DNA from 2 places in the Dermacoccus sp. PAMC28757 genome. Region 1 is predicted to be linked to the other one. Evidence: riboswitches for the same ligand, from Rfam matches in the RefSeq annotation. Region 1 holds a riboswitch; the other holds the start of a gene.
The links. A riboswitch is a leader RNA that binds a small molecule or an ion and turns the genes downstream of it on or off. The one in region 1 is predicted to bind cyclic di-AMP.
Positions count from the first base shown of each region.

Region 2: linked by a shared signal. The riboswitch ahead of H7F30_RS10510 (C40 family peptidase) and the one ahead of H7F30_RS14895 (C40 family peptidase) in region 1 are both predicted to bind cyclic di-AMP.

Region 1 is NZ_CP060292.1:1,335,651-1,351,033, forward strand. Features, by position in the region: gene H7F30_RS06465 (DUF305 domain-containing protein) at 1-463, opposite strand, end outside; gene H7F30_RS06470 (DUF3105 domain-containing protein) at 478-1,131, opposite strand; gene H7F30_RS06475 (metal-dependent transcriptional regulator) at 1,239-1,940, shown strand; cyclic di-AMP (ydaO/yuaA leader) riboswitch at 2,157-2,328, shown strand; gene H7F30_RS14895 (C40 family peptidase) at 2,332-3,378, shown strand; gene H7F30_RS06485 (hypothetical protein) at 3,453-4,217, opposite strand; gene H7F30_RS06490 (hypothetical protein) at 4,527-5,102, shown strand; gene H7F30_RS06495 (MFS transporter) at 5,086-6,291, opposite strand; gene H7F30_RS06500 (FBP domain-containing protein) at 6,562-7,071, opposite strand; tRNA gene H7F30_RS06505 (tRNA-Arg) at 7,329-7,401, shown strand; gene H7F30_RS06510 (zinc-binding dehydrogenase) at 7,495-8,472, shown strand; gene H7F30_RS06515 (sugar O-acetyltransferase) at 8,495-9,061, opposite strand; gene H7F30_RS06520 (endonuclease) at 9,164-9,799, shown strand; gene H7F30_RS06525 (hypothetical protein) at 9,815-10,450, opposite strand; gene H7F30_RS06530 (hypothetical protein) at 11,013-11,924, shown strand; gene H7F30_RS06535 (GNAT family N-acetyltransferase) at 11,921-13,099, shown strand; gene H7F30_RS06540 (sugar transferase) at 13,348-14,751, shown strand; gene H7F30_RS06545 (glycosyltransferase) at 14,726-15,383, shown strand, end outside.
Region 2 is NZ_CP060292.1:2,196,829-2,212,211, forward strand. Features, by position in the region: gene H7F30_RS10445 (heme A synthase) at 1-627, opposite strand, end outside; gene H7F30_RS10450 (FAD-dependent monooxygenase) at 798-1,205, shown strand; gene H7F30_RS10455 (FAD-dependent monooxygenase) at 1,217-2,032, shown strand; gene H7F30_RS10460 (ABC transporter permease) at 2,132-2,902, opposite strand; gene H7F30_RS10465 (ABC transporter ATP-binding protein) at 2,899-3,651, opposite strand; gene H7F30_RS10470 (metalloregulator ArsR/SmtB family transcription factor) at 3,813-4,556, shown strand; gene sufB (Fe-S cluster assembly protein SufB) at 4,553-5,971, shown strand; gene sufD (Fe-S cluster assembly protein SufD) at 5,971-7,191, shown strand; gene H7F30_RS10485 (non-heme iron oxygenase ferredoxin subunit) at 7,188-7,517, shown strand; gene sufC (Fe-S cluster assembly ATPase SufC) at 7,556-8,326, shown strand; gene H7F30_RS10495 (cysteine desulfurase) at 8,329-9,624, shown strand; gene sufU (Fe-S cluster assembly sulfur transfer protein SufU) at 9,626-10,108, shown strand; gene H7F30_RS10505 (metal-sulfur cluster assembly factor) at 10,105-10,500, shown strand; gene H7F30_RS10510 (C40 family peptidase) at 10,730-11,203, opposite strand; cyclic di-AMP (ydaO/yuaA leader) riboswitch at 11,208-11,395, opposite strand; gene H7F30_RS10515 (neutral zinc metallopeptidase) at 11,509-12,477, opposite strand; gene H7F30_RS10520 (ABC-F family ATP-binding cassette domain-containing protein) at 12,642-14,240, shown strand; partial or broken gene H7F30_RS10525 (ABC transporter ATP-binding protein) at 14,292-15,383, shown strand, end outside.

The DNA of each region.
Region 1 (15,383 bases):
GTCCCTTCGGAAGACCAGCGTGCTGGTGGCCGGTCCGCGCCATCCACGCCATGCGCTCACCGGACACCGCGAGGGGCAGCTCCCATTCCTGCAGCCACGCCATCATCTGGCCGCGCTGGTTCTCCTGCGTCGTCGCGATGTCGTAGGACAGCGTCTGGATGTCGGCTGCGGTGCTGCGCGAGCGCACCGTCATCGACATGTCGACAGCCTGCGCGTGGTGCGCCGACATGTCGCGCGCGAACCCGGCGTCGACGCTGTCGGCTCCCGGGTGACGTGGCTGCGCCGACCACATGCCGACGAGTGCGGCGAGCGCGAGGGCCACGAGTGCGACCAGCGTGATGGCCGCCGGGCGGCGTACCTGTGCCCAGGTGAGGTCGTCGCGACGCTCGTCGTCCGACGCGGGCTCCGGGCTTCGATGACGCTCGGGGCCCCCACCGTCGTGCGGTTTCTTTTCGTCCGTCATGGAAGGTCCGAGCGTCACATCTGGCCGGCGAGCTTGCCCGTGTTCGGGTCGTACGCGCCGCTGCAGGCTGCGCCCGGCTCAGGCGTCTGGGGGCCCTGCAGGTAGGCGTCGATGAACTTCTTGATGCGCGGATCCGAAGCGTTGTCGACCTTGAGCTGGTGGCCCCAGGCCGTCAGGACGATCTTCGAGCCCTGACCCGGGTACTGACTCATGAGCATGTAGTCCTGGCCGGCCAGCTTCTTCAGCTTGGAGATGTCACCGCTGCTCGCCTTGTCGGTGGTGATCCACACGGCGCCGTGTTCGAGGCTGTGGACGGCGTACTTGTCCGGGATCTTCTTGTCGTAGACGCCGCAGTTGGCCCAGGCCTGGTTGTGGTTACCGCCTGCGGGCGGCGTCATGGGGAACGTGGGGTCGCCCTCCACGTGGTCGCGGCCCAGGTTGCTCCACGTCTTCATGCCCTTGATGTCGGAGCTGGCGGTGCCGCCGTCGCCTCCGTCGCCAGAGTCGCGCGTCGCGAGGAAACCCACACCTGCACCGAGCGCGACGACCGCGGCGACTCCGCCCGCGATCAGGGCCATGCGCTTCTTCTTCTCCGAGCGGCGCTGCTCGGCCTGCATCTGGGCGAGGCGCTCGCGTCCACTCGCCGTATCGCGATCGCTGCGTGCCATGGGGGTACTCCTCGTGGGGGTCGTGCTGTGCGGTCGGCGCTCATTATGGCCGTACAACCTTTGCGCACGGCTACGCAGGAGGCCGTGGAGGTGGCACTCTTGTCCTCGTGAGTGACCTCATCGATACCACCGAGATGTATCTGCGCACGATCTATGACCTCGAGGAAGAGGGCATCCCTCCGCTGCGCGCACGTATCGCCGAGCGCCTCGGCCACTCCGGCCCGACCGTCTCGCAGACGGTCGCGCGCATGGAGCGTGACGACCTGCTGCACGTCGGTGACGGTCGGCGGATCGAGCTGACGGATAAGGGGCGCACGCTGGCGACCCGCGTCATGCGCAAGCATCGCCTCGCCGAGCGCCTGCTCGTCGACGTCATCGGGCTCGAACTCGAGTTCGTGCACGACGAGGCATGCCGCTGGGAACACGTCATGAGTGAGCGCGTGGAGCGCAAGATTCTCGAACTCATCGCCGACAAGGGCCTGTCGCCCTACGGCAACCCCATTCCAGGTCTCGCAGAGCTGGGATGGGAAGGGGAGGCGATCGGCTTCCGTGACGGCGTGCAGTCGCTGGTCGAGGTCGCCGGCCAGGAGCCCGTCGAGGTCATCGTGCGGCGCATCGGTGAGCCGGCCCAGGCGGACGCCGAGTCGCTCGCTGTTCTGACGAGCGTCGGCCTCGCGCCGCAGGTGGCCCTGATCGTGCGCGCCGAGGGTGAGCGTGTGCACGCTGCGGTGCTCGACCGGCTGGACGACGCGGTGTCGCTTCCGCACGACCTCGCGTCCCACGTTTTCGTGGAGGTTCGTCAGGGCTGACGCGTGTGATGTTTGTCACATAATCGGCCTGTAACGGTTTTGCGGATTTCGGCGGTGGCGGGGAGCGTCATGCCCCCACGGGTGGAGTTCGCGTTTGCCGCGCCGTGACGCGGCGAACACCAACTCCACGTGCCCGTGATCTTTCCGTTACGGTCGGTTGCGGTTCGGTTCGAGAACACTCGTTCGCCCTTCGCGCCCAGCCCTGTCGGGGCGTACGAGTCTTATCCGCGAGATCGCAGTGACAGGGGCGGGGGACCCACTTTTCGTCCGAGGCCATGAGCCACGGACTTGGGGTGAAGTCACGCACGAGACCGCACAGGTCGGCGTGACCGGGCTGAGCAACTGGCCCGAACCCGACAGCTCACCTCGTAGGCGCTCGAGAGGTTGCACATTGTCCACTCAGAAGACCATCGGTCGTCACGCCCAGTCGAAGAACCCCCGTAGCCTGACCCGCGTCTCCGCGGCCGTCACTGTCACCGGTGGTCTCGTCGCAGGCCTCGCCGCGACGGGCTCGTCCGCAGGCGCTGCTCCGACGACGCCGCGTCAGGAGGCCGTGCGGGCCGCCACGACGCCGCTCGAGCTCAAGACGGTCACCCCCGCCAAGTCGCTCGTCGTGAAGCAGGCCAAAAAGGCTGCGGCTACCAAGAAGTCCACTGTCAAGAAGGCCTCGCGCACGCAGGTCCGTCAGGCCCTGACGCAGCGCAACGAGCGCGCCACGCAGGCCCTCGCCGCTCAGCGCAAGGCTGCGCAGGAGCGTCGTGAGGCTCGCGCCGCCGCGAAGGAGCGCGAGGAGCGTCAGCAGCTCAGCCGCACGCAGGTGCGCCGCACCGTCACGCAGCACCGCACGCCGAACCAGCAGAACGCCTACGGCCAGCAGCGTCAGCGTCCGGCCGCTACGGCGACCACGCAGCGTCAGCGTCCGGCCGCTACGGCGACCACGCAGCGCACGCGTCCGGCCGCTACGGCGACCACGCAGCGCACGCGTCCGGCCGCTACGGCGACCACGCAGCGCACGCGTCCGGCCGCTACGGCGACCACGCAGCGCACGCGTCAGTACACGGTCAACACGGCCGCGACGCGCATGACGAACCAGAAGGCCTCGGCTGCCACGCCGTCGCGCTCCGGTGTCGTCGCCATCGCGTCGCGCTACACGGGCATCCGTTACACGTGGGGCGGCAGCACGCCGGCCACGGGTCTCGACTGCTCCGGTTTCGTCGCCTACGTGTTCAAGCAGATCGGCGTCAACCTTCCGCACCAGTCCGGTGCCATCCGGGCCATGACGACGCCGGTCTCGAACCCGCGTCCGGGTGACCTCGTCTACTCGCCGGGCCACATCGGCATCTACGCCGGTAACGGCATGTCGTACGAAGCCCGCCAGGCGGGCATGCCGTCGGGTCTCTACCCGGTGGTTCGCGGATCCTCCTACGGCCGCCTCTGACAGAACCGGTCGCACGACAAAGGCGCCGCAAGCCCTCGGGCTTGCGGCGCCTTCGCGCGTTGGTGGACCCGGGCTTACTTGAACTCTCGGAAGAACATGGCCGCTGCGCCACCGACGCCGAGGAGGACGACGCCGAGTCCGATGGCGAGCGTGAGGTTGCTCGGGCCGTCGGAGTCGTCGAACGCGGGCGCGGCGAGGCTCGACGCGCTGCTGCTCGGCGTCCGTGACGACGTCTTCGAGCTCGAGGAGGACGTGGAGGACGACGACGAGGAGGACGCGCTGCTGCTCGGCGTGGAGGTGGCCGTCGGGCTCATCTCGTTGGAGCGGGTGGTGGAGGGCTTCGTCGGTGCCGGAACGTCGCTCGTCGCGCTCGGCAGGCCGGGTGCGGGCACGTTGTCCGTGGTCGGTGCGGGAGCACTGTGCGTTCGCGTCGGCGTGGAGGTCGGGGTGGACGTCGACGGCTCCGGCGCCGGAGCGCACTGGTCGAGCGGGAGCGAGCCGACGCCGACTCCGCCGGCATTGATGTAGACGGCGCCGGCGCCCGACGGGATGGACAACGTCACCGTCGTCGACGTGTACGGAGCCACGGTGGTAGCCGCCGGGGAGACGGGGGAGCCTCCCGCTGAGGCGGTGAACGTCTGGACGAGTTCGCTGCCGTTGGTCAACGTGACCGTGACGAGCGTTCCGTTCGCGCCGCAGGTCGGCGACTGGAAGATGGCGCTGCTGCCTCCCGGCGCCATGGGGAGCGCGGACGCGGCGGACGCGCCGGTGACAGCGATGACGCCGAGACCGGCGGCGCCGGCGAGAGCGCGGGCGGAGGAGAAGGGGCGTGCAAGCATCGGGAGCGACCTTCGGAAGACGTCGAGCGGCGTGGTGCCCGTCGATTCTTCCACGAACCGAGCCGAACAGCAGGACGATCGGTCTTCGATTGCCCGGCTGGGGTCGACGAATCAGATGAAACTCGAGTGCAACCAAATACTCGCCTCGTGCGTCTTTCCTCGTGAACGCTCGAAAACGGAGCGGTCCGTCACATTTGCGCCGCAGCGCACATGGGGCAGAACGCTCGCGGTAGCGGGGTCGGTGGGGTCTTGGGGGCTCGATCGCCCCCGCACCGGCGAGCGGGCGTTAGGTCTGATTGACTTGGCGCCGTGACGATCAACGCAGCTGCTGTGGCCTACCTGCGCCACCACCTGTGCGAATTTCTCCTCTTCGTCGTACTGGCCACGCCGGTGCTCGTCATGCGTCCGTTCCTCGGCAACGTTGTCGTCGTCGTCCTCTTTTTCGTCATGTACTTCGGTTTCTCGTACCAGAGTGAGCGCGCGGTTCGTCTGCGCGTGGACGACGACGGTGTGCAGTACCTCGCGGGCGGGCGGGATCGCTCGTTCATCGCCTGGAGCGAGATCGGAGCGATCGTGCCGCGTCGGTTCCGCGGATGGCCCGCCGAGGATGCTCTCGTCGTCCTCGATCACGCGGACAAGCCGCTTCTCGTGGCTGGTGTCGCGATGTTCGGTGATGCGGACCTGCGGCGGGTGAAGGCCTACGCCGGGCAGCGCGTCGAGGTGCGTGAGCCTGTTGTTCTGTCGGCGCTCACGGGTCGAGCGGGCGGACACCGTCGGCCCGATCTCGTGCCGGAGCGCACGTCGGAGCGGTTCCTCGCGTCGTCGATCGGCGGCATGGTACTCGCCGCGCTCGTGGCGGTGGCGCTGTTCAGCTTCGTGCGCTGAGGCGCTGTTCGCGTCGATCGGAGAGGACGACGACGGCGAGGCACGCGGCGGCCATCGCGGCGCCGAAGAGGAACATCACGGAGTAGTGGATGCCCGCCTGTTCCGCGACCAACGCCATGATGGCCGGCACCGCGAAGCCGAGGTAGGTCACGGAGTAGAAAACGGCGGTGAGGCCGGCGAGGTCGCGCGGGCCCGCGATGCGCTGCACCTCGAGCAGGCCGCTCACCATGGCGAGGCCGTAGCCGGCGCCGAGGACGAAGCTACCGAGAATCGCGGTGGCGATCGCCAGCTCTGACGCGGCGAGAGCGCCGAGCAGCATTCCGGCGACGAGAACGACGAGCGCCGCCGTCACGGCCCGCGCGGAGCCGGGGCGGTCGATTTTGCGCCCGAGGGATTGCACGAAGAAGCCGCACGTGAGGCCGACGACGCACAGGAGCGCGGAGAAGGCGATGGGTGCGTTCGTCACGCGGGAGCTCATGAGGGCGGGCAGGACGGCGTACGCGCAGGCGGCTGCGCCGAAGACCCAGGGCGCGACCGGCAGGACGACGGTGAGGAAGCGTCGGTGACCGAGCGCGGGGATGCGCAGGTCGTCGCGCAGGCGCCCGGTGTTGCGGTTCGTCAGGTCAATGGTTTCCGGGGTGCCGCGCAGGCGGATCGCTGCGCTCAGCGTGACGAGGATGTTGACGACGTACGCGAGTTCGTCGGGGTAGGGCGCCCACTGAGCGAGGCAGCCGGCGACGCCCGCACCGATGCCGAATCCGGCGGTGAGCGACATGGCGGCGCGCTTGGCGCCGGTGCCGTCGGGTACGTCGTCGTGGGGGCGGGAGGAGAGTTCTTTGACCCATGACGTGCCGACGGCCATGACGAGGCCGAGCGCGATGCCGGACAGGACGCGTCCGGCGAAAAGCGCCGCGACCTGACCGTGCGCGAGCGCGAGGGTGGCGCTGCCGGCCATCGCGATCCAGGGGGCCGGAGCGAGGAGCTTGGCTCGCCCGTACCGGTCGGAGAGCGGGCCGCCGATGAGCAGCGACGGGATGATGCCGAGCACGTAGGCGAAGAGCAGGATGTCGACGGTGACCGCCGGCAGGTGGTGCTGCGACTTATACATGACGAGCAGGGGAGTGAACTCGTTGCCACCCCAGGCCACGGCGAGCATGGCGTGGGCGGGGCGGGTCCACGGCTTCGTCATGGGGCTTCCTCCAGGTGCTCGGCTACTGGCAGGTACCCATGCAATCACGCGGCTGGCGCGGTGGTGCGGTGTGTTTCGGGGAGTGAGCGACGTCATCGTGAGCGGCGTGTGGTGAGGGGTGCGGGCCTCGCGCGGTCGGGCGTGTGTGGTGCCGAACTGACGCGGTGCCCCGTTGTGTTCCGACGGGGCCCGGTTCAGGTGCGAAGGCGGCGTGACGACGCGCTGAGTGCCGGGTGAGCGCGAGCCTGCTCGACCCGGTGAACCGGACGACTATGCCGTCTCGCTGATGAGGTCGAGAAAGTGTCGGGAGCGCTCGCGCAGTTGGGCGACGCGCAGTTCTTGCCAGGCGACGCGTTCGGCTTCGTCCTGAACCTCCATGGCGTTGGGGACGCGGCGGGCGTTCCTCGAGCAGGAGAAGTCGGTGCAGATGGACGTGCCGACGGTGTTGCCGACGCGGCCGCTCGCTCCGGCGCGCGGCGCGACGTAGAGGGTGACGTTGTCGGTGGCGGTGATGTCCTGACACCAGGAGCACAGCAGCTTGCGGCGCTCCTTGGGTGGGGTGGCGCGGCGCAGGAGGAGGGTGCGCACTGCGTCGCCGTCCTCGGTCTCGACGACGAAGGTGGCGTACGACTGCTGCTCGCGCTTGGGGTCGATCCAGCCGAAGTAGTCGCGACCGTCCCACTCGATGCCGTCGAGGTCGGGCAGGTTGGCGCGCTTCGCCTCGCCCTTGGAGGCGTTGACGAAGGACGCACGGATCTCTGCTTCGGTGACGGCTCGCATGGGTTCCATCCTCTCGGAGCGCTTCTGCGGGCCGCAAACGAATTCAGTCGGGGAGCAGCAGTCGCGCCCGCTCGGGCCAGAACGTGACGGGGCAGTGGCCGCACAAGGGGGCGCCGCGCAGGCGCGGCGCCCCGCGACTACAGCAGCCCGCCCGACAACAGTTAGGCTGACCGCTGCGCGTGCAACCCCTCGGGCGGAGCACGTCGCGACGTTCACGCGAGTGCGTCACCGCCTGGTCGGCGCGATGCGAGGACGACGCTCCCGTAGCTCAGGGGATAGAGCACCGCTCTCCTAAAGCGGGTGTCGCAGGTTCGAATCCTGCCGGGAGCACCGATCGGCCCTCGGGCAAGAATGTGTGGCGCCGGCCAACCTCGGCATCCGGTTCGGCCCACGTCGGGCGTTGGTGATGCCAGGATCGAAGGCATGATCGCTGCTGTTGCCGTGTCCCAGAACGCCGACGACCCGCTCGCGGGCCTCGAAGTGCGTGAGATGCCCAAGCCCGACGTCCCGCAGGGATGGTCGCTCGTCAAGGTCGTCACGAACTCCATCAACATGCACGACGTGTGGACCCTGCGCGGCGTCGGCCACCCGCCTGAGCTGCTGCCGCGCATCCTCGGTTGTGACGCCGCGGGCTACGACGAGGACGGCAACCGCGTCGTCGTCCACGGGATCATCGGCGACCTCGACCGCGGACGCGGCGACGAGACCCTCGACCCCAAGCGCTCCCTGCTCTCCGAACAGTACGAGGGCACCTTCGCGGAGTACGTCGCGGTGCCCGCCCGAAACCTCGTCCCCCTGCCCGACGGCATCTCCTTCGAGGACGCCGCCTGCCTGCCCGTCGCGTGGGGCACCGCCTACCGGATGCTTGCCACCCAGGCGAAGCTGCGCGCCGGCGACACCGTGCTCGTGCAGGGCTCCGCCGGGGGAGTGAACTCGGCCGCCATCAAACTCGCCGTCGCCATGGGCGCCACCGTGTACGCCACCTCGCGCACAGACGAGAAACTCGCCCTCGCCGAGAGCTGGGGCGCTCGCGGCATCGCCGACGGCGCGCGCCTGCCCGAGCAGGTCGACTACGTCATCGACAACGTCGGCGAAGCCACCTGGTCGCACTCCGTCAAGTCACTGCGACCCGGCGGCGCCATCGTCACGTGCGGCGCCACCACCGGCATGAACCCCTCGGCCGATCTCGGCCGCATCTTCTACCAGCAGAAGCGCGTGCTCGGCTCCACGATGTGCACGCTCACCGAACTCCAGCAGCTCGTGCGGGTCATGGAGAACACCGGCGTCCGCCCGCTCATCGACTCCACCGTTTCGCTCGAGAACATCCGCGACGGCTTCGAGACGATGCTCGGCGGCGACGTGCGCGGCAAGATCGTCGTGCGAGTCGCCGACGGCGACTGACGCGGCGGTCAGGGGAAGCGGCTCAGAGTTCCTTGATGACGCGTGCCGGCGAACCGACGGCGACGACGTTCGCGGGCAGGTCCTTCGTCACGACAGCCCCCGCACCGACGACGGTGTTCTCACCGATCGTCACGCCCGGGCAGACGACGACCCCGCCGCCGAGCCACACGTTGTTCTCCAGCGTGATCGGCTCGGCGGCCTCCCACTTGTCACGCCGCTGATCGGGGTCGAGCGGGTGCGTCGCCGTGAGCAACTGGACGTTCGGGCCGATCTGCACGTCGTCACCGATCGTGACGCGGGCGACGTCGAGCGACGTGAGGTTCCAGTTCGCGAACGTGCGCGCCCCGATCGTCGTGTTGTAGCCGTAGTCGCAATGGAACGGCGGGCGCACCTCGGAATCCTCGCCGAACGCGCCGAGCAGTTCCTCCATGACGGCGCGGCGCCCGGCAGAGTCCGTCGGGTCCATCGTGTTGTAGCGGTGTGACAGCGACTGGGCGCTCGCCGACTCCTCGCCGAGCACCGGATCGTCCGCGATGTACAGCTCGCCGGCGAGCATCCGCTCGCGCATGGTCTTCGTCGATTCCGTCATGGCGTCCAGGCTAGGGCGCCTCATCGATCGCACGTTGCCCCTGTCCATGCGCAGGGGTCGCCCGGCGGCTGCGCGCACCGGGAAGGGGCATAACGTCGAGCCATGAGCTCTACACAGCAGGAGACGGTACGGAAGCTCCTCGCGGAGCACGGCACGACCTTCGCGGCCGACGCCGACATCACACTGCGTGACGAACCTGCCTCCCTGTGGCAGCTCCTCGTCCTCGCTCAACTGCTCTCGACCCGGATCAGCTCCGACATCGCCGTGGCCACCGCGCGCGAACTATGGAAGGCCGAATGGCGCACGCCCGCGAATCTGCGCAGGAGTACCTGGCAGCAGCGCGTCAACGCCCTCGGACGTGGCGGGTACCGCCGTTACGACGAGTCGACGGCGACACGACTCGAGGCCAACGTCGTCCTGCTCGACGAACGGTGGAACGGAGACCTACGCGAGTTGCGCGACGAGGCGGACGGTGACGCCGCAGGCATCGAAGAGCTCCTTCAGACGTTCGACGGCATCGGTCCCACGGGAGCGGACATCTTCCTTCGCGAAGTTCAGGATGTGTGGCCGAGCGTCGCGCCGTACGCGGACAAACTGGTCGTGCGCGGAGCGAAGGCTGCAGGCCTCCCGACGACGCCGGACGAACTCTTCGCGCTCTGCCCGAGCGTCCGCGCAGCCCATCTCGCTGCAGCGCTCGTCCGCGTCGCCCGCAAGCCGAGCATCCTCGAGCGCTTGTAAGACAGGCGGGCGACGTCAGCTGACGCCGTCGTCGGGCCAGGTCCAGCGGATGCCGACGAGGCCCGGCCCGACGTCCTGCACCATGAGTTGGAGCAGTCGGTTCGGGCGGACGTCGAGGCGATAGCCGATCGCGCCCTCGCCGAGGTCGACGTACTCCTCGGCAGTGGCGGGCAGCTCGCCTGCGAACTCAACCTGGATGAGCACCTCGCGCGTACGCCGCGGGACGCTGTAGGTGGCCTCGACCGCGCGTAGCGCGCTCGGGGGCAACTGGATGCGGTGATCGACGACGGCGATGTCACCCCGACGTGCGTCCTCGGCCAAGATCAGTTCTGCGCCCATGAGCCCGTGCTCCGGCCACAGCACCGTCCGTCCGAGTTTGCACCCCGCGACCGCCTCGAAGTGATCCTCGATCGACGTCGAGAACGCGGCCGGGTCAACTTCGTCGACGACATGGATCGACGGCAGTCGGATCGGGCCGGGGGAGAGAGCGCGCACGATGTGACGAAACTCAAGCGTCCGCTCCACGCCGACGGCGTCGACGAGGAGCTTTTCGTGGACCGTCTGCTCGTACGGCAGTTCGTCGTGCTGCATGAACCCCAGCTCGCCCAAGGCCTTGGCCACGAGGCCGGTCTCCGGCATTGCCTGCGACACCGGAACCACCCGGGGATTGCGCCCACGCGGGCGCGGGGGCCCAACGAGATCGGTGAGCTCACCCGACCCCAGGCCCAGCAGGTCTTCGAGAATCGTGAGGGCCTCGATACTTCTGGCCTGCTCAGGCTGTCGCCTGCCCGAAGACCAATGGCTGAGCGCCGACACACTGACAGGAGTGCCGTTGGCGCTCAACTGATGTGACAAGGCCGAGAGCGTGATTCGTCGGGCCGAAATGGCCGATCGCAACGTAGTCGAGAACGGAGTTGCGGTCTCTCCATGGCTGGGCGCCACAATGTCCCCCTCCTTCCACCCCTTCATGCGGAAACACCGCCAGGCAGGCTAGGCAGTGGTTGTTTACGGATTTGATTTAAATACTGGAAAAGGCGGCTCCTATGGTCAAAAAGCTCCACATATCTGGGCACGGGCGTAAATGTCTGCCCCATTCGTCGCCGCAGAGTATTGGACGGTCGTCCGGTTTCTCGGGTGCCTTGGAATTCACCTCGTGCTGACGAATCGCGTGGAGCGAGACAGACATGATTCTTGCCGAAAGGGTGGGCCGACGATGGCACCTTCACTGATCAACTGGGGCGAGGGCGAGGCACGTGCCTGGGGGGAGCGCACCCACGTTGCCCGCCATGACCTCGACGGCCTCGACCTCTTCGCACGAAAGGGTATCGCCCGCATCATCGATGCGATGCCGCGTTCAGCGGTCCATGCCTACACCATGGGTGACGACCCCTGTGACGGCGCGACGTGGCGTCGTGGTGACGTGGCAGATCTCACGGGTCTCCAACTGCTCGACATAGTCGACCAAGGTCGCCTCTGGCTGAATATCGTCGGGGCGGGCCAGCATGTGCCAGAGCTCGGAGCAACTGTAGACGAACTCTACGGAGAAGTTTCGTCCACTGTCGGTGACGCCTGGAGCACGCTCAAGGCGACCCTCCTCGTGTCTTCTCCGTCCGCGCAGGTTTTCTATCACGCCGACAATCAGCCGAACGCTCTGTGGCATATCCGCGGTGAAAAAAAGGTATTCGTCTATCCCTGTCGCGAGCCGTATGTTTCTGTGCGCCAACTGGATTCAATCGCGGCCGGGTATGCGGACGAGCAACTGCCGTACGACCCTGCGTGGGATGCGTCCGCCGAGGTGATCGACCTGCAGCCGGGCGAGGTTGCGTGGTGGCCGCAGAACAGCCCGCACCGTGTCGTGAACGCGCCCGGCGAGCCGAGTGTCTCGCTCTCCGTCGAGCACCGGACCACTGCCTCCACGCGCACCGAGCGTCGCCAACGGGCCGACTTCCACCTTCGGCGAACCTTCGGGCTCACCCCGCCCCCCGGCAAGTGGCTGGATCCGGTGACTCTCGTGGCCGGCTCCGCCCTCGCGAAGGTGGCACCCAAGCAGCGGGCTCGCAACGAGCGTGCCGTCTCCTTCGTCGTCGATCCTGAGGCGGAAGGCGGGGTGAAGAGCCTCGCATGAGCACACTTCTCGCCGTCCGAGGCCATTACACGGCCCACCGTCTCGACCATGACGAACTCGGCTACACATCCCTGAGCGACGACGTCGACGCCGTTCTCAGGAGCGAAGCTCCCGTCACCCACCTGCCGATCGACGAACTCGCGAAGCAGGCGCGTGCTCGGCACGCGGACCTCGTGGTCATCGTCGTCGGTCGCCAAGGGGAAGAATCGTTCCCCCGGCCACTCGGTTTTGCGCTCCTCGAGCGCCGACCAGCCAGCCCGTGGCGACCGGTCGACATCCGCCTGGCGGGTGAGGGAAAGCTCGACCGTCAGAGTTTCCACCTCGTGGAACCCGAGGTCGCTGCCACGCTGGCACTCGGTGTCGCCACCTTTGTGCGCCGGCACCGCGTGTGGCGCCTGCACCTCGACCAGGTCTCGCCGAACGATCCGACCCTCGCCTACCTCGTGCGATGCCTACCGCGGCTGCGGGCGCAGGCCGGTGACCCGATCCCACTGCTCCGCTGGCCCGACGAGCGTCGGCCCGGCCGGTGGGCGTCGAAGAAAACCCGTGCCAAGCACCGCACCGCATGCCGGAGGCTCGACGAGTCCGGCTCTGCCTGGAGGGTACACCGGTTGCGGAACGCCGGCGAGATCCGCGCAGCTCTGCCCAGGACGCTCGAGGTGCGCGCAGCTCGCGAGCGTCAGCTCGCCCGGCGCGACGCGTTTGCCGATGCGGCAGGGCAGCGTCACGTGCAGCGCGTTCTCGATCTTGCCACCGAGGGCAATGCCGAGGTGTGGCTCCTCACTCTCGACGGCACGCTCGTCACCTATGTCGTCGTCGGGTGTGACGACGGCAAGCGCGTCCTCGTCGACAGCAGGATGCGACCGGGCTACGAGCGCCGCTCACCGGGGCTCGTGCTCTTCGGCCACATGCTCGCCACGTGGTACGTCGACGACGCCGTCCGGGTCGTCGACTTCGGACGTGGCATCAACGACTTCAAGCGCGGCCTGCGCAACGAGGTGGAGGAACGCCTGTGCGTGCGTGCGTGGTCGAACCCTGCCCTTGAGTACGCGGACCGCGGCCGGCACGTCGCCGACGCACGTCTTCGAGCGTGCGCCCGATCAGTGCGTGATCGATCACCGCTTGTCGCGGGGGTCGTGCGCCGCTGGCGCGCTCACCCCTTCACGCATCCCTGACCCCGAGGACGACCGGCCGAAGCGCCGTAGGAAAGCAGGAAAGCATGTCCACCCGAGCACCCGAGGAGACGACCACACGGTGCGTCGCCCACGTGTGCGACTCCGTCGCGGCCGCGGAGGAGTGCGCCTCGCGACGGGCGTGCCACGGGCGGAGTGCGCTTCCGGCCGGTCGCCCACCTGCGTCGCGGCGGGCCGCGCGTCGTGCCGCAGGCCGACACGACCGCGTCGAACCGAGGCGTCGACCCTCGATGTCGCGCGGCGCCGGCGCTGCAGCCGAGGACGCCCGTGCGGCCCGTGACCGCCGGGCGCGCACGCGCCGGGCCCGGGACGTCAGTGGATTGCTGGCCATCGACCTCGCCGTCCCCGCAGGCATGGGGTTCGCGACCCCGGTCAACCCGTTGGCCGTACTGGGTCTCGCATTCGGGATGGTCACCACCTACCGCTGGGCCGGGTTGTACCGACGCCGATTCAGTCAATCGGTGCTCGACGAACTGCCGTATCTCGTGCTCGGAATCCTCGTCGGTTTCGGCCTCGGTGCCCTCGCGCTTCTCGTCGACGACGCCCCGACGTGCGGCGAGTTGTTCGCGGGGCTCGTGCTGACCGTGACCGTCGTCATCGCCGGACGCACGCTCGTGTACCGCCTACGTCGCCGCCGCGCGCCCCGTCACGCCCAACGTGGCGGCACCCGGGTCCTCATCGTCGGTACGGGCGCCGGAGCCCGCGAGTTGGCCCGCCGCATCACCACAAGCGGTCAAGGCGCGGCGCTCGTGGGATTCCTCGGCGCCGAGCCGGACGGCGGTGCGCTCGTCGAGCAGACGATCACCGCTCCCGTCATCGGCGACTACGCCGACTTCGGCGAGGTCGTCGAGACGTTCGGCGTCAACATCGTCGTCTGCGCCTTTCCCGAACTGCAGGAGTGGCAGCTCGCACACCTGCTGCGCCGCGATGCGCCGCCCGACGTCGAGGTGTACACCGTGCCGAACGGGTACAGCATGCGTCGCTGGGGCGGGCCGTGGGCCGACCACATCCGCGGTATCCCGATCATCCCTGTCGCCCCGGCCCAGATGCGGTGGGTGGACGTCGTCAGCAAGCGGGTTCTCGACATCGTTCTGGCGCTCGTCGCGCTCGTTCTTCTCTCGCCGGTACTGCTGGCCGTGGCGCTCGCGGTGCGTATCGAGCTCGGACGCGGAGTCATCTTCCGCCAGGAGCGCATCGGCAAGGGCGGAGCAACGTTCACCATGCTCAAGTTCCGGTCCATGCACCCGGCGCGCGAGGGGGACTCGCAGACCCGCTGGAGCATCGCAGGCGATCAACGCATCGGTGCCGTCGGCCGTTTCATCCGCGCCACGTCGCTCGACGAACTGCCGCAACTGTTCAACATTCTGCGCGGCGACATGAGCTTCGTCGGCCCGCGTCCCGAGCGCCCCTACTTCGTGGAGCGCTACTCGCAGATCTACCCCGACTACGAGGACAGGCACCGCGCGCCGGCCGGGCTCACCGGCTACGCGGCGGTGCAGGGCTTGCGCGGCGACACCGACATCGCCGAGCGGGCGCACTTCGACAACCTCTACATCGACAACTGGTCGATGTGGCAGGACCTCAAGATCATCGTGAGGACGGTGGGCAGTGTTTTCGGACGCCACGGCAGTTGACGACGACGCGCGTTTCCCACGCCCCCTGCGGGTCGGCATCGTGTTGCCGACGCGCACCCGCGGCGGCGCCGAGGTGTGGCAGGAGCGGCTCGTCCGGGAAGAGGCGACGGCGGATGTCACGGTTCTCGCACCGCATGGCAGCGACGCCCTGCGCCGCTGGCAGGAACGTTCGGCGCGCACGCTCGACCTTCGCTCGGGGCGACGCTTCCGCGGTGCTGCGGCGAGCGTCGTCGACCTGCGTGAATACCTGCGCACCTCCCGTCCCGACGTCGTCGTCGCGCACGGCGTGAAGGCCGCGCTGCTCACCCTGACCGCGGCCGCCGGCGCCGGAGCGCGCGTCGCCTGGGTGCGCCACGACGACAGTTTCCCGCGCCTCTCGCGCATCGTGAACACGCTGGCGGACGCTCGGCTCCTGGGCTCCGAGGGGGCCCGGCTCGCAGGTGACACCCGTGCAGTTGCCATCCAGGGGCCGCTTCCCGGTGCGCCACTGACGCGGGCGGCCGCGCGGCGGACCCTCGGGTTCGACGAGGGCTCCAGCGGCATCAGGCGTGCCGTCATGGCCACGCGACTCGCGCCCTACAAGGGGGTCGATGTCGCCATCCGTGCCCTCGCGTGCCTGCCGACGTGGAAGC
Region 2 (15,383 bases), 860 kb from region 1:
CGGGCCCGAACCCGTGACGATCGTGCCCAGCACGAGAACGACGAAGGCGACGGCCGTCGTCAGCCACGCGGTGATCTCGATGGGTCGCACGACGAGGAGGCGACGCTCGCCGTCGCCCTCGCGGCCGCGCCAGATGAGCCAGGCCGAAGCGGAGACGAGCAGCATCGAGATGAGGAAGTGCAGCGCCACGATGAAGGGGTTGAGCTCCATGTGCACCGTGATGCCACCGACGATCGCTTGCAGGGCGATGCCACCGAGCACACCCGCGACAGGGGCGCGCAGCCCCTTGCGCTGAGGCGCCCACTTGATGATGCCGATGAGGAGAGCGAGTGCGACCACCGAGACGAGACCGGTCAGCGTGCGGTTCCCGAACTCGATGTACTTGTGGTAGCTCTGCTCCTGGTGCTCGACGGGCGTGAACGAGCCGGGCACGCACTGCGGCCAGGTGGGGCATCCCAACCCGGAGCCTGTGAGGCGGACGAGACCACCCGTGATGACGATGCCGATCTCGACCGCGAGGTTGAGCCAGAACAGACGGCGCAGCCACGGGTGAACCGGTGCCTTGTCGGCTCGGACACCCTCGCGAGGCTCGGCCGGAGGTGGGACGAAAGCGGGGGAGGTGGTCACCTCTCCAGGGTAGTAGGACGCCGTCACGCCCCCGCCACCGGTCGGACGCCAGTGCGTCACATGCGCAGCGGCAATGTGAACGAACGTTCAACGGTTGCCGCGGATAGCGACGCTATGGAACTCCGGGCGTCACCCGTACTTTCCGAACGTGCCCGACGGAAAGGATCGAAGTGTCCACTTCACCCGAAACCACCTCCGACGTTGTCATCGCGGGAGCGGGCATAGCCGGCCTCACCGCGGCGCTCACAATGAACGCCCAGGGCATCCGGCCCGTCATCCTCGAGAGCACCCGCGAGATCGAGCCTCTCGGCGTCGGTATCAACCTTCAGCCGCCGGCCGTCGAGGTGTTGACGAGGCTGAGGTTGCGCGAGCGCCTGGAGAAGCTCGGCGTCCCGACGTCGTCGGCGCGCTACCTTGCCCGCGAGGGAGCGCTGCTCGCCGAGCGCACCTTCTCGCCGGAAGAGCAGCAGATCGCTGTGCACCGCGGCGAACTGCAGAACATGCTGCTCGACACCGTTCTGGAGCGCCTCGGATCCGACGCGGTGCGCACCGGTCAGCGCGTCGAGGGTTCGAGCTGAGCGACGGTGTCGTGAACGTCACAGTGACCGACCGCGACTCGGAACAGGCGGAGAAGGTCACAGCGCGCGTCCTCCTCGCCGCCGACGGTGTCCACTCATCAGTGCGTCAGCAACTGCACCCCGACACGTCCTTCCACTGGGAGGGCACGCGCATGTTCCGCGGCACCGCAGTGCGGGAGCCATTCCTCGACGGCGCGACCATGACGCTCATCTACGGCGAGGAGGGGAAGCGTTTCCTCGCCTACCCGATCTCCCGCGACGTGGAGAACGAGGGTGAGGAACTCATCAACTGGGTGGCCATGGTGCCCGAGGCTGACTCCCGGACGATCTCGGTCGACGACACGAAGAACGATCCGACCGACCCGAAGGACGTCGTCCCGACGTTCCGGGGCTGGGGATTCGACTGGCTCGACATCGAGGGTCTCGTCGCCGAGTCGACCGACGTGTTGCGCTATCCGATGACGGATCGTGAGCCGCTGGGCTCGTGGGGCGAAGGCGGCGTGACGTTCATGGGCGACGCCGGCCACCCGATGTACCCCATCGGTGCGAACGGGGGCTCACAGGCCATTCTCGACGGCCAGGCGATCGCCGAGCACCTCACCGGCGTCGACCTCAGGGACGGTGCGGCCGTGGACACCGCGCTGCGGGCCTACGAGGACGAGCGACGCCCCGTCACCAACGACGTGGTGATGGCCAACCGCAAGCTCAACAAGACCGAGCGCAGCATCGCGAACAAGACCCAGGACGAGCTCAAGGAGTTCGCCGAGTCGGGGGAGTTCGAAGAGATGCAGAAGAAGTACGCGAAGGGCGAGTTGGACGAGCTCTGAGGCTCGGGGGGCCGACCCACACGCGTCGGGCGCCTCACCCTTGTGGTGGGGCGCCAGACCCGTGTCCAGGCCCGAGAGGGCTCACCCTCACGGTGAGGTTCAGTCGCTCCAGCGGAAGGCCTTCGCGGCCACGAACGTCAGGAGGGCGCCCCAGACCACGAGGACGAGCATCGGCACCACGGTGTTTCCCTGGCCGGTCAACGCGCCGCGCAGACCGTCACCCAGCGCGCCCGTCGGGAGGTACTTCACGACAGCTGCCCAGGCGTCGGGGTAGCGCGAGGTGGGCATGAGCAGGCCGCCGCCGACGGCGAACAGCACCCACAGAAGGTTGGCGACGACGAGAACGCCCTCGGCGCGGATCCGACCGGCCACCGTGAGGGCGAGGGCCACGAACACCCAGCACCCGAGAGCCAACAAGAGGACGGCCGGAAGAACACCGTCCATGCGCGGCTGCCAGCCCAGGGCGAAGCCGAGGCCACCGAGCAGGATGGTCTGCACGAGAACGACACCGGCCACGGCGACAGCCTTGGCGATCATCAGACCGCGGCTGCCCAAGGGCGTCACGCCCAGCAGGCGCAGAACCCCGTAGCGACGATCGAAGCCCGTCGCGATCGCCTGGCCGGTGAATGCCGTCGAGACCACCGCGAGGGCCAGCACGCCGGGAACCGCGAGGTTGATGCGTCGTCCCGGCCCGAGGTCCGGCGTGGAGCTGAAGTGCAGCCCGAGCAACGCCATCGCCGGAAGCAGGACGGAGACCATGAGCTGCTCGCCGTGGGAGAGCAGCGTGCACCCCTCGAAGAGTGCCTGTGCGCGAACCCGAGCCGGGGCGGGTGCGGCCGGATTCGCGTTTCGTTCCACGGCAGCGTTCACGGCGTTCCCTTCCCGGTGAGGTCGAAGTAGACGTCCTCGAGCGAACGGCCGTCCGTGACGTCCGCGAGGGAACCCTGCGCGACGCACCGGCCCTCGTTCATGACGACGACGTGGGCGGCGAGGCGCTCCGCCTCCTCGAACGAGTGGGTCGTGACGACAACACTCGCGCCGCGCTCCCGTTCGGCTTCGACGAGATCCCAGACGTCGCGGCGAGCGTGCGGATCGAGGCCGGCACTCGGTTCGTCGAGGAAGAGCACCTCGGGTCGTCCGATCATGGCGGCCGCGAGAGCCACGCGCTGGCGCTGACCGCCCGAGAGGCGCCGCACGGAGGTGCGGTTGAACGTGGGGATGTCGAGCGCACCGGCGAGTTCGTCAATGTCACGGGGCTCGGCGTAGAACGACGCGAGATGGCGAAGGAGCGCGAGGGGCTTCGTCCCCATTGGCAGGCCGCCGTCCTGCAGCATGACGCCCACACGCGCACGGTGGGCGGCGTCCGCGTTCCACGGCTCGGCTCCCAACACGCGGATGGAGCCGGAGTCCGGTCGGCGAAGTCCCTCGGCCATCTCGACGACGCTCGTCTTGCCCGCGCCGTTGCGCCCGAGAAGCGCCGTGATGGCTCCGGCCGGCGCGTGCCACGACAGGTCGCGCAATGCCTCCACACCGCCGTAAGCGTGCGACACACCGTCGACGACAACGGCGTGTTCGGCCGGTTCGGGTCGTTTCACTGCGGGCGACGGGGGATGAGGCACCGAAACAGCGTACTCGGGGGCCACACGGCGTCTCCCGGCGGTCGAAGTGAGGTAAACCTCAGTTTCGCGAGGGAATCGATTTACGCAACATGGGTGTTGTTAATTTCGATGGAGAGTTGACGTGGCCACGTCGACGAAGCGATCGAAGGAGGTGCGAGGCGATGACGCCGGAGCCTGTGAACCCAGGAGCCGCTGCGAGTCCTGCTGCACCCCAGAGTGTGCCGACGCGCGAACGCGTCCGGCTCGCCGTTTCCGAACACGGCCCTGTCACCGCCGCCGAACTCGGCGAGCGCATGGGCCTCACTCCGGCCGCCATGCGCCGTCACCTCGACGCACTCGTCGCGGACGGTCTCATCGCCGAGCGGGAGGCCCCGTCGTCCGGAGCCAAGCGCCGCGGCCGGCCGGCACGCGCCTACGTCCTCACCGACGCCGGCCACGCCGCCATGACGGCCGGGTACGACACGCTCGCCAACCAGGTTCTCGAGCACCTCGTGCGCGTCGGGGGAGACGAGGCCGTCGAGGCTGTCGCTCGTGAGCGCGCCCGTGAGATCGCCCACTCGGTCAAGCCCCTCGTGGACGCCGCCGGTGACGACCCGAACGCCCGCGCCCGCGCCCTGGCAGGCGCGTTGAGCAGCCAGGGTTTCGCAGCGTCGACACGCCCGGTGGCGCAGGGCACGCCGCTCGCGGGCGTCCAGTTGTGCCAGGGTCACTGCCCGGTACAGCATGTGGCGGCCAACCACCCCCAGTTCTGCGAAGCGGAAGCCGAGGTGTTCTCCGAGGTTCTCGGCGTCCACGTCCAGCGGCTCGCGTCGCTCGCGCACGGCGACCACGTGTGCACCACATTCATCCCCACCATCACCACCGACCGAAACAATGCCGCCCCACATGAGGAGGAGCAGCGATGAGCACGATCGAGGAGCTCAACCCAGGTCTCGCCGACCTCGGCCGCTACGAGTACGGATGGGCGGACTCCGACACCGCCGGCGCATCCGCCAAGCGCGGCCTGTCGCCGGATGTCGTCACCGACATCTCGGACCGCAAGAGCGAGCCGGAGTGGATGAAGAAGCTTCGCCTGAAGTCGCTCAACCTCTTCGAGAAGAAGCCCATGCCGAACTGGGGCAGCGACCTCACGGGCATCGACTTCCAGAACATCAAGTACTTCGTGAAGTCCACGGAGAAGCAGGCCACCACGTGGGACGAGCTTCCCGAGGACATCAAGGCCACCTACGACAAGCTCGGCATCCCGGAGGCCGAGAAGCAGCGCCTCATCGCTGGTGTCGCCGCGCAGTACGAGTCGGAGGTCGTCTACCACCAGATCCGCGAGGACCTGGAGGAGAAGGGTGTCATCTTCGTCGACACCGACTCCGGTCTGCGTGAGCACGAGGACCTGTTCAAGGAGTACTTCGGCTCCGTCATCCCCGCCGGTGACAACAAGTTCGCCGCGCTCAACACGGCCGTGTGGTCGGGTGGCTCCTTCATCTACGTGCCGCCGGGCGTCCACGTCGACATCCCGCTGCAGGCCTACTTCCGTATCAACACGGAGAACATGGGCCAATTCGAGCGCACGCTGATCATCGCCGACGAGGGCAGCTACGTTCACTACGTCGAGGGCTGCACCGCCCCCATCTACAAGACCGACTCCCTGCACTCGGCCGTCGTCGAGATCGTCGTCAAGAAGAACGCCCGCGTTCGCTACACGACGATCCAGAACTGGTCGAACAACGTCTACAACCTCGTGACGAAGCGCGCCACCTGCGAAGAGGGCGCCACGATGGAGTGGATCGACGGCAACATCGGCTCCAAGGTGACGATGAAGTACCCGGCCGTCTTCCTCATGGGCGAGCACGCCAAGGGCGAGACGCTGTCGATCGCGTTCGCGGGCGAGGGCCAGCACCAGGACGCCGGCGCGAAGATGGTCCACGCCGCGCCGAACACGAGCTCGACCATCGTGTCGAAGTCCGTGGCCCGTGGCGGCGGCCGTACCTCCTACCGCGGTCTCGTGCAGGTGCTCGAGGGCGCCGAGCACTCGAAGAGCTCCGTCGTCTGTGACGCCCTGCTCGTCGACCAGATCTCGCGTTCGGACACCTACCCCTACGTCGACGTCCGCGAGGACGACGTGCAGATGGGTCACGAGGCCACCGTCTCCAAGGTCTCCGAGGACCAACTGTTCTACCTGCGCAGCCGCGGCCTGAGCGAAGAGGAGGCCATGGCGATGATCGTGCGTGGCTTCGTCGAGCCCATCGCGCGTGAGCTGCCGATGGAGTACGCACTCGAACTCAACCGCCTCATCGAACTCCAGATGGAAGGAGCCGTCGGCTGATGACCGCCGTCACGCCAGAAATGGGCAAGGCAGACAAGGCCACTCTCGCGGGTGACCACAGCCACGGGGCCACGATCCCGGACCAGTCGCGCGCCGAGCGCCGCAAGTCCTTCGACCTGGGTGCCTTCGGTGTCCCGAGCGGCCGCGAGGAGGAGTGGCGTTTCACGCCCGTCGACCGCCTCTCGCCGCTGTTCGCCGAGAAGCAGACCGACCCCGAGGCCGTCACGGTCACCGTGACGGGCGAGGGCTTCGAGTCCGGCACGCTCGCCGAGGGTGAGGCTCCGCGCGGCACCGTACTCGTGCCGAGCGACCGCGGTTCGGTTCTCGCGTCGTCCCTGACGCCGAACGCCGACCACGTCGTCATCCCGGCCGAGGCCGAGCTCGCCACACCGGTGCGCATCGCGGTCGACGGCAAGGGTGGCGACAAGCGGGCCAACGCTCACCTCGTCATCGAGGCCAAGCAGCACAGCAAGGCGCTCGTCATCCTCGAGCACACCGGCTCGGCCCAGGTCACGGCCAACGTCGAGATCGTCACCGGCGACGGCGCCGACCTCACGGTCGTCACCGTGCAGCGCTGGGAGGACGACGCTCTCCACCTCGCCGAGCACGACGCACTCGTCGGCCGTGACGCGCGCTACCGCCACATCGCGGTGACGCTCGGCGGCGACATCGTGCGCATGAACTCGAACGTCCGCTACGCCGGGCCCGGGGGAGAGGCGACGCTCCTCGGCGTGTACTTCGCCGACTCCGGTCAGCACCTCGAGCACCGCTCGTTCATCGACCACAACGCGCCGAACTGCACATCCCTCGTCGCCTACAAGGGTGCCCTGCAGGGTGAGACGGCCCGCACCGTCTGGGTGGGCGACGTGCTCATCCGCGCCGAGGCCGAGGGCATCGAGACCTACGAGCTCAACCGCAACCTCGTGCTCACCGACGGCGCCCGTGCCGACTCCGTGCCGAACCTCGAGATCGAGACCGGCGAGATCGAGGGTGCGGGTCACGCCTCCTCGACCGGCCGCTTCGACGACGAGCAGCTGTTCTACCTGCAGGCTCGTGGCATCCCCGAGGACGAGGCACGTCGTCTCGTCGTGCGCGGCTTCTTCGCCGACATCGTGAACAAGATCGGTGTCGCCGAGGTCGTCGAGCCCCTCATGGAGGCCATCGACGAGGAGCTCGCCGCCACGGCCGAGCTCGTGGAGAGCGCAGGAGCCGAGGCATGAGCGACGCGAACATCGAGTGGGTCAAGCTGGCGCAGCTGAGCGACATCGGTACGCCGGGTGCGGTCAAGGTCGACATCGACGACCTGCAGATCTGCATCGCGCGCGACTCCGCCGGTGACGTTCACGCGCTCGACGACACGTGCTCGCACGCCGCAGTCTCCCTCTCCGAGGGCGAGGTGGAGGACGACGGCATCGAGTGCTGGCTGCACGGCTCGAAGTTCGCCTACGCCACCGGCGAGCCGATGAGCCTGCCGGCCACGCAGCCGGTCAACGTCTATCCGACCAAGCTCGAGGGCGACGACATCCTCGTCGGCATCCCCGCCTGAGCACCCCCGAAACTTTCCTGACAGAAGGACGAACAAGCATGTCAACGCTGGAAATCCGCGATCTTCACGTGACCGTCGAGACGGAGAACGGCACGAAGGAGATCCTCAAGGGCGTCAACCTGACGATCAACTCGGGCGAGACGCACGCCATCATGGGCCCCAACGGCTCCGGCAAGTCGACGCTGGCCTACTCCATCGCCGGCCACCCCAAGTACACGGTCACGTCGGGCACCGTCACGCTGGACGGTGAGGACGTCCTCGCGATGGAGGTCGACGAGCGCGCCCGTGCGGGCCTCTTCCTCGCCATGCAGTACCCCGTCGAGGTTCCGGGCGTCACCGTCTCGAACTTCCTGCGCACGGCCAAGACGGCCATCGACGGCGAAGCACCGAAGGTGCGTACGTGGGTCAAGGACGTCAAGGGCGCCATGGGCAACCTCAAGATGGACCCGGCCTTCGCCGAGCGCAACGTCAACGAGGGCTTCTCCGGCGGCGAGAAGAAGCGCCACGAGATCCTGCAGATGGAGCTTCTCAAGCCGAAGATGGCGATCCTCGACGAGACCGACTCCGGCCTCGACGTCGACGCGCTGCGCATCGTCTCCGAGGGCGTCAACCGCGCCAAGGACGAGACGAACTGCGGCGTCCTGCTCATCACGCACTACACGCGCATCCTGCGCTACATCAAGCCCGACCACGTCCACGTGTTCGTCAACGGCAAGGTGGCCGAGGAGGGTGGCCCCGAGCTGGCCGACCGCCTCGAGGCCGAGGGCTACGACCGCTACGTCAACGCCGCTGCGGAGGCGAAGGCCTGATCATGGCTCACGCATCGTTCGACGCGGCGCGCGTGCGCGAGGACTTCCCGCTACTCGCGCGCCGCGTCCGCGACGACAAGCCGCTGGTCTACCTCGACTCCGGTGCGACGTCGCAGAGCCCCGAGTCGGTCATCACCGCCGAGGGCGACTTCTACCGCACCGTGAACGCTGCGGTGCACCGAGGAGCCCACCAGCTCTCCGAGGAAGCCACCGACGCCTACGAAGGCGCGCGCGAAACCATCGCCCGTTTCATCGGTGGGCGAGCCGACGACATCGTGTTCACCAAGAACGCCACCGAGGCTCTCAACCTCGTCGCGTACGCCTTCAGCAACGCCGGCGCGCCCGGCGCGATGGACGGCGTCGACGAGGCGATCGCCTCGAAGTTCGCGCTGGGCCCCGGTGACGAGATCGTCGTCACGGCGATGGAGCACCACGCGAACCTCGTGCCGTGGCAGGAACTCGCACGTCGTACCGGCGCCACGTTCCGTTGGATCGAGATCACCGACGACGGTTTCGTCGACCTCGATTCGGCGCGTGAGGTCATCACCAAGCGGGCCAAGGTCGTCGCCTTCACCCACGTCTCCAACGTGCTGGGCACGATCAACCCCGTCAATGACCTCGCAAGAATCGCTCGCGAGGCCGGGGCACTCGTCGTTCTCGACGCGTGCCAGTCGGTGCCGCACATGCCCGTCGACGTGGCACAGCTCGATGTCGACTTCCTCGCCTTCTCCGGCCACAAGATGCTCGGTCCCACCGGCATCGGTGTGTTGTGGGGCAAACACGAACTCCTCGAGGCGATGCCTCCCTTCCTCACCGGCGGATCGATGATCGAGATCGTGAAGCTCGAAGGCACGACGTTCGCGCCCCCGCCCCAGCGCTTCGAGGCGGGCACGCCGAACGCCGCCCAGGCCGTCGGTCTCGCCGCCGCGTGCGACTACCTCGAGGCGCTCGGCATGGACAACGTGCTGCGTCACGAGCAGGATCTGATCCAACTCACGCTCGACGGCCTCGCCGAGCGTCCCTGGGTCAGCGTGCTCGGCCCCCAGGACGCAGGTGCCCGACTCGGTGCGGTCGCGTTCGTCGTCGACGGGGTGCACCCGCACGACGTCGGGCAGATTCTCGACGACGCCGGTGTTGCCATTCGTACCGGTCACCACTGCGCGTGGCCGTTGCACCGACGTCTTCGCGCCGTGGCGAGCAGCCGTGTCAGTTTCAACGTCTACTCCACGGCCGACGACGTCGAGGCGTTCCTCACGGCGCTCGACCGGGTGCCGAACATCTTCGGTCTGGAGGTCTGAGATGGATCTGTACCAGGAGCTCATTCTCGAGCACTCCAAGCGCCCGCAGCACGCGGGCCTGCGCGAGCCGTTCGGCGCCGAGAGCCACCACGTCAACACCTCCTGCGGTGACGAGATCACCCTGCGTGTCGACGTCGAAGGCGAGGGCGACGACGCCGTCATCAAGGACGTCAGCTACGACTCGATCGGTTGCTCGATCTCCGTGGCGTCGGCGTCAATGCTTGCCGAGAACCTCATCGGGCTCACGCTGCGTGAAGCCCAGGAGGTCTTCGGTGCCACCCGCACGATGCTCACGAGCAAGGGCCAGTCTGCCGGTGACGAGGAAGTCATCGGCGACGCCATCGCCCTCGCCGGAGTCTCGAAGTACCCCGCGCGCGTCAAGTGCGCCCTGCTGTCGTGGTCCGCACTGCAGGACTCGCTCGGCAAACTCGGTCTCGACCTGACCGGGGGCGCCGCATCCACCACGGAGGAGACCAAGGCATGACCGACAACGAGATCACCGCCGACGTGACCGCCAACGAGGCCGAGGCGCCCGAGCGCGCCCAGGCGCAGGGAGTCAGCGACTCCGGCGTCGAGGTCGAGGAGGTCAAGGAGGCCCTGCGTGACGTCGTCGACCCAGAGCTCGGCATCAACGTCGTCGACCTCGGCCTCGTCTACGGCATCACCGTCGACGAGAGCAAGCACGCCGTCATCGACATGACGCTGACGTCTGCGGCCTGCCCGCTCACGGACGTCATCGAGGAGCAGGTCGCCACGTCCCTGGTTGATGTCGTCACGGGCCACACGCTCAACTGGGTGTGGATGCCGCCGTGGGGCCCGGACAAGATCACCGACGACGGCCGCGAGCAACTTCGCGCGCTCGGCTTCAACGTCTGACAAGAGGTGGGCGAAAGCGGCTCCGGTCCTCCTGAGTCGCGTCGACCCTGACGACGAAGGCACTCACCACTGTGGTGAGGGCCTTCGTCGTGTCGTTATCTCGCGTGACGTCCGCGAGAAAACGCAACCCGTGTGGAAGCCGGTCGATTGCCCACAGTGGAGAGACGCGAAACGGCCCCTCGTCCCGGAGGACGAGGGGCCGTTTCGAAACGTCGCAGAGGCTCGCGGATCAGACGCGACCGAAGCGGTAGCTGGCACCGGCGCGCGAGAGCGACACGCGCGTACCCGGACGCATAGCGTGCCACACCATGCCGTTACCGGCGTAGATACCCGTGTGGTAGGCGTAACCACCAGAGGTGAGGAACGCCAGGTCGCCCGGACGGGCGTACGCGCGGGAAACGCGGTAGGAGGAGCGGTACTGCTGGTTGGCCGTACGCGGCAGGTAGCGGCCGACCTGGCGGTAGGACCAGCTCGTCAGACCCGAGCAGTCGAAGCGCCACGGGCCGGAAGCGCCGTACACGTAGGGCGCACCACGACGGCTCGAAGCCTTGGCCACGGCGCGGCGCGCGGACGCGGAGGTCACGGCGCTGGCGTTCGAGGCGCTGGCGACCGAAACGGCGCCGAGGGCGGTGGAGGCCAGAGCGGTGCCGACGGCAACCTTGGAGGTGTTGGCCATGAAGGAGCGGCGGGACATGTTCTTCATGTCGAGTCATTTCCAGGAGCGCTTACGAGGCATGACCTGTCGGGTTCGAGATCCTAGATTCTCGGCCCACCGAAGTGAGCTTTACCCCAAGAACCACCGAGGTGGTCCGGATGCTGGGTGCACCGTTCCCGTCGCTCCGCGTGATGCGAAGTTTTACCTGACCTTCGTGACGGGACTCAGCGACGAAGCAGGGCCGCACCGTTTCGGTGCGACCCTGCAAGATTACAGACTGATCACGAGCGACACAAATCGAGCGTTCATCAACTGGTCAGGAAAACCCCATCTTCGCGGTTTTCCGGCGTTTTTCAGCCCAGATCCTGTGCGTTGAACGTGTCGCAGGAGTTGAGTTCACCGCTCTGGAAACCGGTGAGGAACCACTTCTGACGCTGCTGCGACGAACCGTGCGTCCACGACTCCGGCGTCACCCGGCCCTGGGCCTTCTGCTGGATGCGGTCGTCACCGACCGCGGATGCGGCGGACAGCGCCGACTTGATGTCGGACTCGGTCACGGGCTTGAGGAGGGTGTTGCCGTTCTTGTCCTTGGCCTCGGTGGCGTGGTTGACCCAGATGCCGGCGTAGCAGTCGGCCTGCAGCTCGAGGCGGACCGATCCGGACTCGGGCCCCTTCGGGTCCTGCTGGGCGCGACCCAGGGCGCCGAGAAGGTCCTGGATGTGGTGGCCGTACTCGTGCGCGACGACGTACATCTGAGCGAGGTTGCCGCCGTCGGCGCCGTAGGTGCTCGACAGCTCCTGGAAGAAGCTCGTGTCGATGTAGACCTTCCGGTCGTTCGGGCAGTAGAACGGCCCCATCTGCGAGCTCGCGGTGCCGCAACCGGAGGACGTCTGGCCGCTGTAGAGCTTGGTGGGCGCGTACTCGTACTCGGTGCGACCGCCGGTGAAGTCCGGGAGCGCCTGGTCCCAGTAGGCCTGAACGGCATTGACCGTTCCGATCACGCGGCAGGTGTCGTCCTCGTTGGCGTCAGCACCCGTCTTGCAGGCCTGGATCTGCTGGGAGACCCGGTCGTTCGAGCCGGAGACGTCCTGCGTGTCCTGGCTGTACTGGTTGAGGCCGCTCGCGCCGCCGGGGTAGCTGCTCCCGCCACCGCTGCCGGTGATGTCGATGCCGAAGAACGCAAAGATGAGCATGAGGATGAGACCGCCGATACCGCCGACGGCCGTACCTCCGCCCATCCCGCCGCGGCCACCGCCGAAGCCTCCGGAACCACCGGATTCGACCTGCGACGTGTCCAGCTGCGCGTTGTCGTTGAACGTCAAGAGAACCTCCGTTGTGAAGGCGGACGGCGTCGTCCACCCCGATTCATCTCTCGTAGACTACTGGGGCTTCACGCGCCTCGCCGTATGTCACGCGAGCCGAGCGCTCCCGTCCGGCGTGTCGGAGCCGTACACCCCTTCACCGTTCTTTCGAGGAGCCCTGCCCTGTGATCACCGCCGAAGGCATCGAACTGCGCGCCGGCTCGCGCATCCTGCTCGAGAGCGCCACGTTCCGGGTGGCCGCCGGTGACCGTGTCGGACTCGTCGGGCGCAACGGTGCCGGTAAGACCACCCTGACGAAGGTGCTCGCCGGTGAGGGTCTGCCCGCTGCCGGCAAGGTGGTCAGCTCCGGGGCAGTGGGATACCTGCCGCAGGATCCCCGCACCGGTGACCTCGATGTCCTCGCGCGCGACCGTATCCTGTCGGCGCGCGGCCTCGACGCCATCGTCGCCGACCTGCGCAAGGCCGAAGCATCCATGGCCAGTGAGAACGACGACGTCCGCGAACGGGCGATGCGTCGCTACAGCCGTCTCGATGCCGAGTTCGACGCCCAGGGCGGGTACGCCGCCGAGTCGGAGGCGTCGTCGATCGCCTCGAGCCTCGGGCTCGAACAGCGCATCCTCGAGCAGCCCCTGCGCACGCTGTCCGGTGGTCAGCGCCGCCGGATCGAATTGGCACGCATCCTCTTCTCGGGCGCTCAGACCCTGCTTCTCGACGAACCGACCAACCACCTCGATGCCGATTCCATCATCTGGCTGCGCGATTACCTCAAGAGCTACCGAGGTGGGCTCATCGTCATCAGTCACGACGTCGAACTGCTCGACGCCGTCGTGACGAAGGTGTTCCACCTCGACGCCAACCGGGCCGAGATCGACCAGTACAACGTCGGGTGGAAGGCATACCTCCAGGCCCGCGAACTCGACGAGAAGCGTCGCAAGCGCGAGCGACTCAACGCCGAGAAGAAGGCCGGCGTCCTGCTGGCCCAGGCCGACAAGATGCGGGCGAAGGCGACGAAGGCCGTGGCGGCCCAGAACATGGCGCGGCGCGCCGAGAAGATGCTCGCCGGCATCGAGGGCGAACGCGTGCAGGACAAGGTCGCCAAGCTGCGCTTCCCGAAGCCTGCGCCGTGCGGCAAGACGCCGCTCATGGCGGAGGGGCTCTCGCGCTCCTACGGTTCGCTCGAGATCTTCACCGATGTCGACCTCGCCATCGACCGTGGCTCGAAGGTCGTCGTCCTCGGACTCAACGGTGCCGGTAAGACGACGCTCCTGAGGATGCTCGCGGGCGTCGATGCACCGGACACGGGCCGCATCCTGCCTGGCCACGGACTCAAGATCGGTTACTACGCCCAGGAGCACGAGAACCTCGACGTCGACCGCAGCGTCCTGGAGAACATGAAGTCAGCAGCGCCCGAGCTCGGGGAGACCGAGGTCCGCAAGGTGCTCGGCTCGTTCCTCTTCTCCGGTGACGACGTCGACAAGCCCGCCGGCGTTCTCTCCGGCGGGGAGAAGACGCGACTCTCGCTGGCGCTGCTCGTCGTCTCGAGCGCCAACGTGCTGCTGCTCGACGAACCGACGAACAACCTCGACCCGGCCAGCCGCGAGGAGATCCTCGGCGCACTCAACAACTACGAGGGTGCCGTCGTGCTCGTCAGCCACGACGACGGCGCCGTGGAGGCCCTCAACCCCGAACGCATCCTGCTCCTGCCGGACGGTGTCGAGGACCTGTGGGGTCCGGACTACGCCGACCTCGTCTCCCTCGCCTGATCGACGTGAGACCGTTCGCATGCTGAGGTCAGGAGCCGCGCCGTGTCGATGATGGGCCCGGGCTGGCAGATGATGCGCTCGATGTCGAAGGACGCCACGGTCAAGGACCAGCGCCTGGCTCCGGGCACGGTGCGTCGCGTCGGCGGATACGCCACGCGATACACCTCGACCATCGCGGTCTTCCTCGTTCTCGTCGTCGTCGACGCGGTGATGATCGTCGCGACGCCACTGCTGCTCAAGCACATCGTCGACGACGGTGTCGTGCCGCGCGATCCGCAGGTCGTCGTCACCCTCTCGCTCGCCGTGGCGGCCGGTCGCAGTCCTCGGCGCGGGAGTGACCGTCGTGCAGCGATGGTTGTCCGCGCGCCTGGGCGAAGGACTCATCTTCGACCTGCGCGCCGACGTCTTCCGGCACGTGCTCGCCCAGCCCATCGCCTTCTTCACGCGCGCCCAGACGGGTGCGCTCGTCACGCGCATCAACAGTGACGTCGTGGGCGCTCAGCAGGCGTTCACGACGACGCTGTCGACGGTCGTGAGCAACGTCGTCAGCCTCGCCGTGCTCCTCGTCGCCATGACGTCCCTGTCGTGGCAGCTCACGGTGGCGGCGCTCGTGCTCGTGCCGCTGTTCCTCCTCCCGACGCGCCTGTTGGGCCGTCGTCTCGCCGGTCTGACCCGCGAACAGATGACTCTCAACGCCGAACTGGGCGCACGGATGACGGAGCGCTTCAACGTCGCCGGCGCCCTGCTCGTCAAGCTCTTCGGCCGGCGCAGCGACGAATCGGCGCAGTACGACGCCCGCGCCGCCCGCGTGCGCGACATCGGCGTGTCCATCGCGACGCAGCGCAGCATGTTCCTCGTCGCCCTCACGCTCATGGCGTCGCTCGCCACCGCACTCGTCTACGGCGTCGGCGGTCTGCTCGCTGTGGACGGCACCATGACGGTCGGCACGCTGCTCGCCATGGCCGCCCTGCTCGGACGGCTGTACGGCCCGCTCACCGCTCTGTCGAACGTGCGCGTCGACGTCATGGCGGCCATGGTCTCCTTCGAGCGGATCTTCGAGGTGCTCGACCTGCCTCCGCTCGTCCGTGAGGCGGATGACGCGGTCGCCCTCGGGCCGGGCCCGCTCGGCGTCCGCTTCGACGG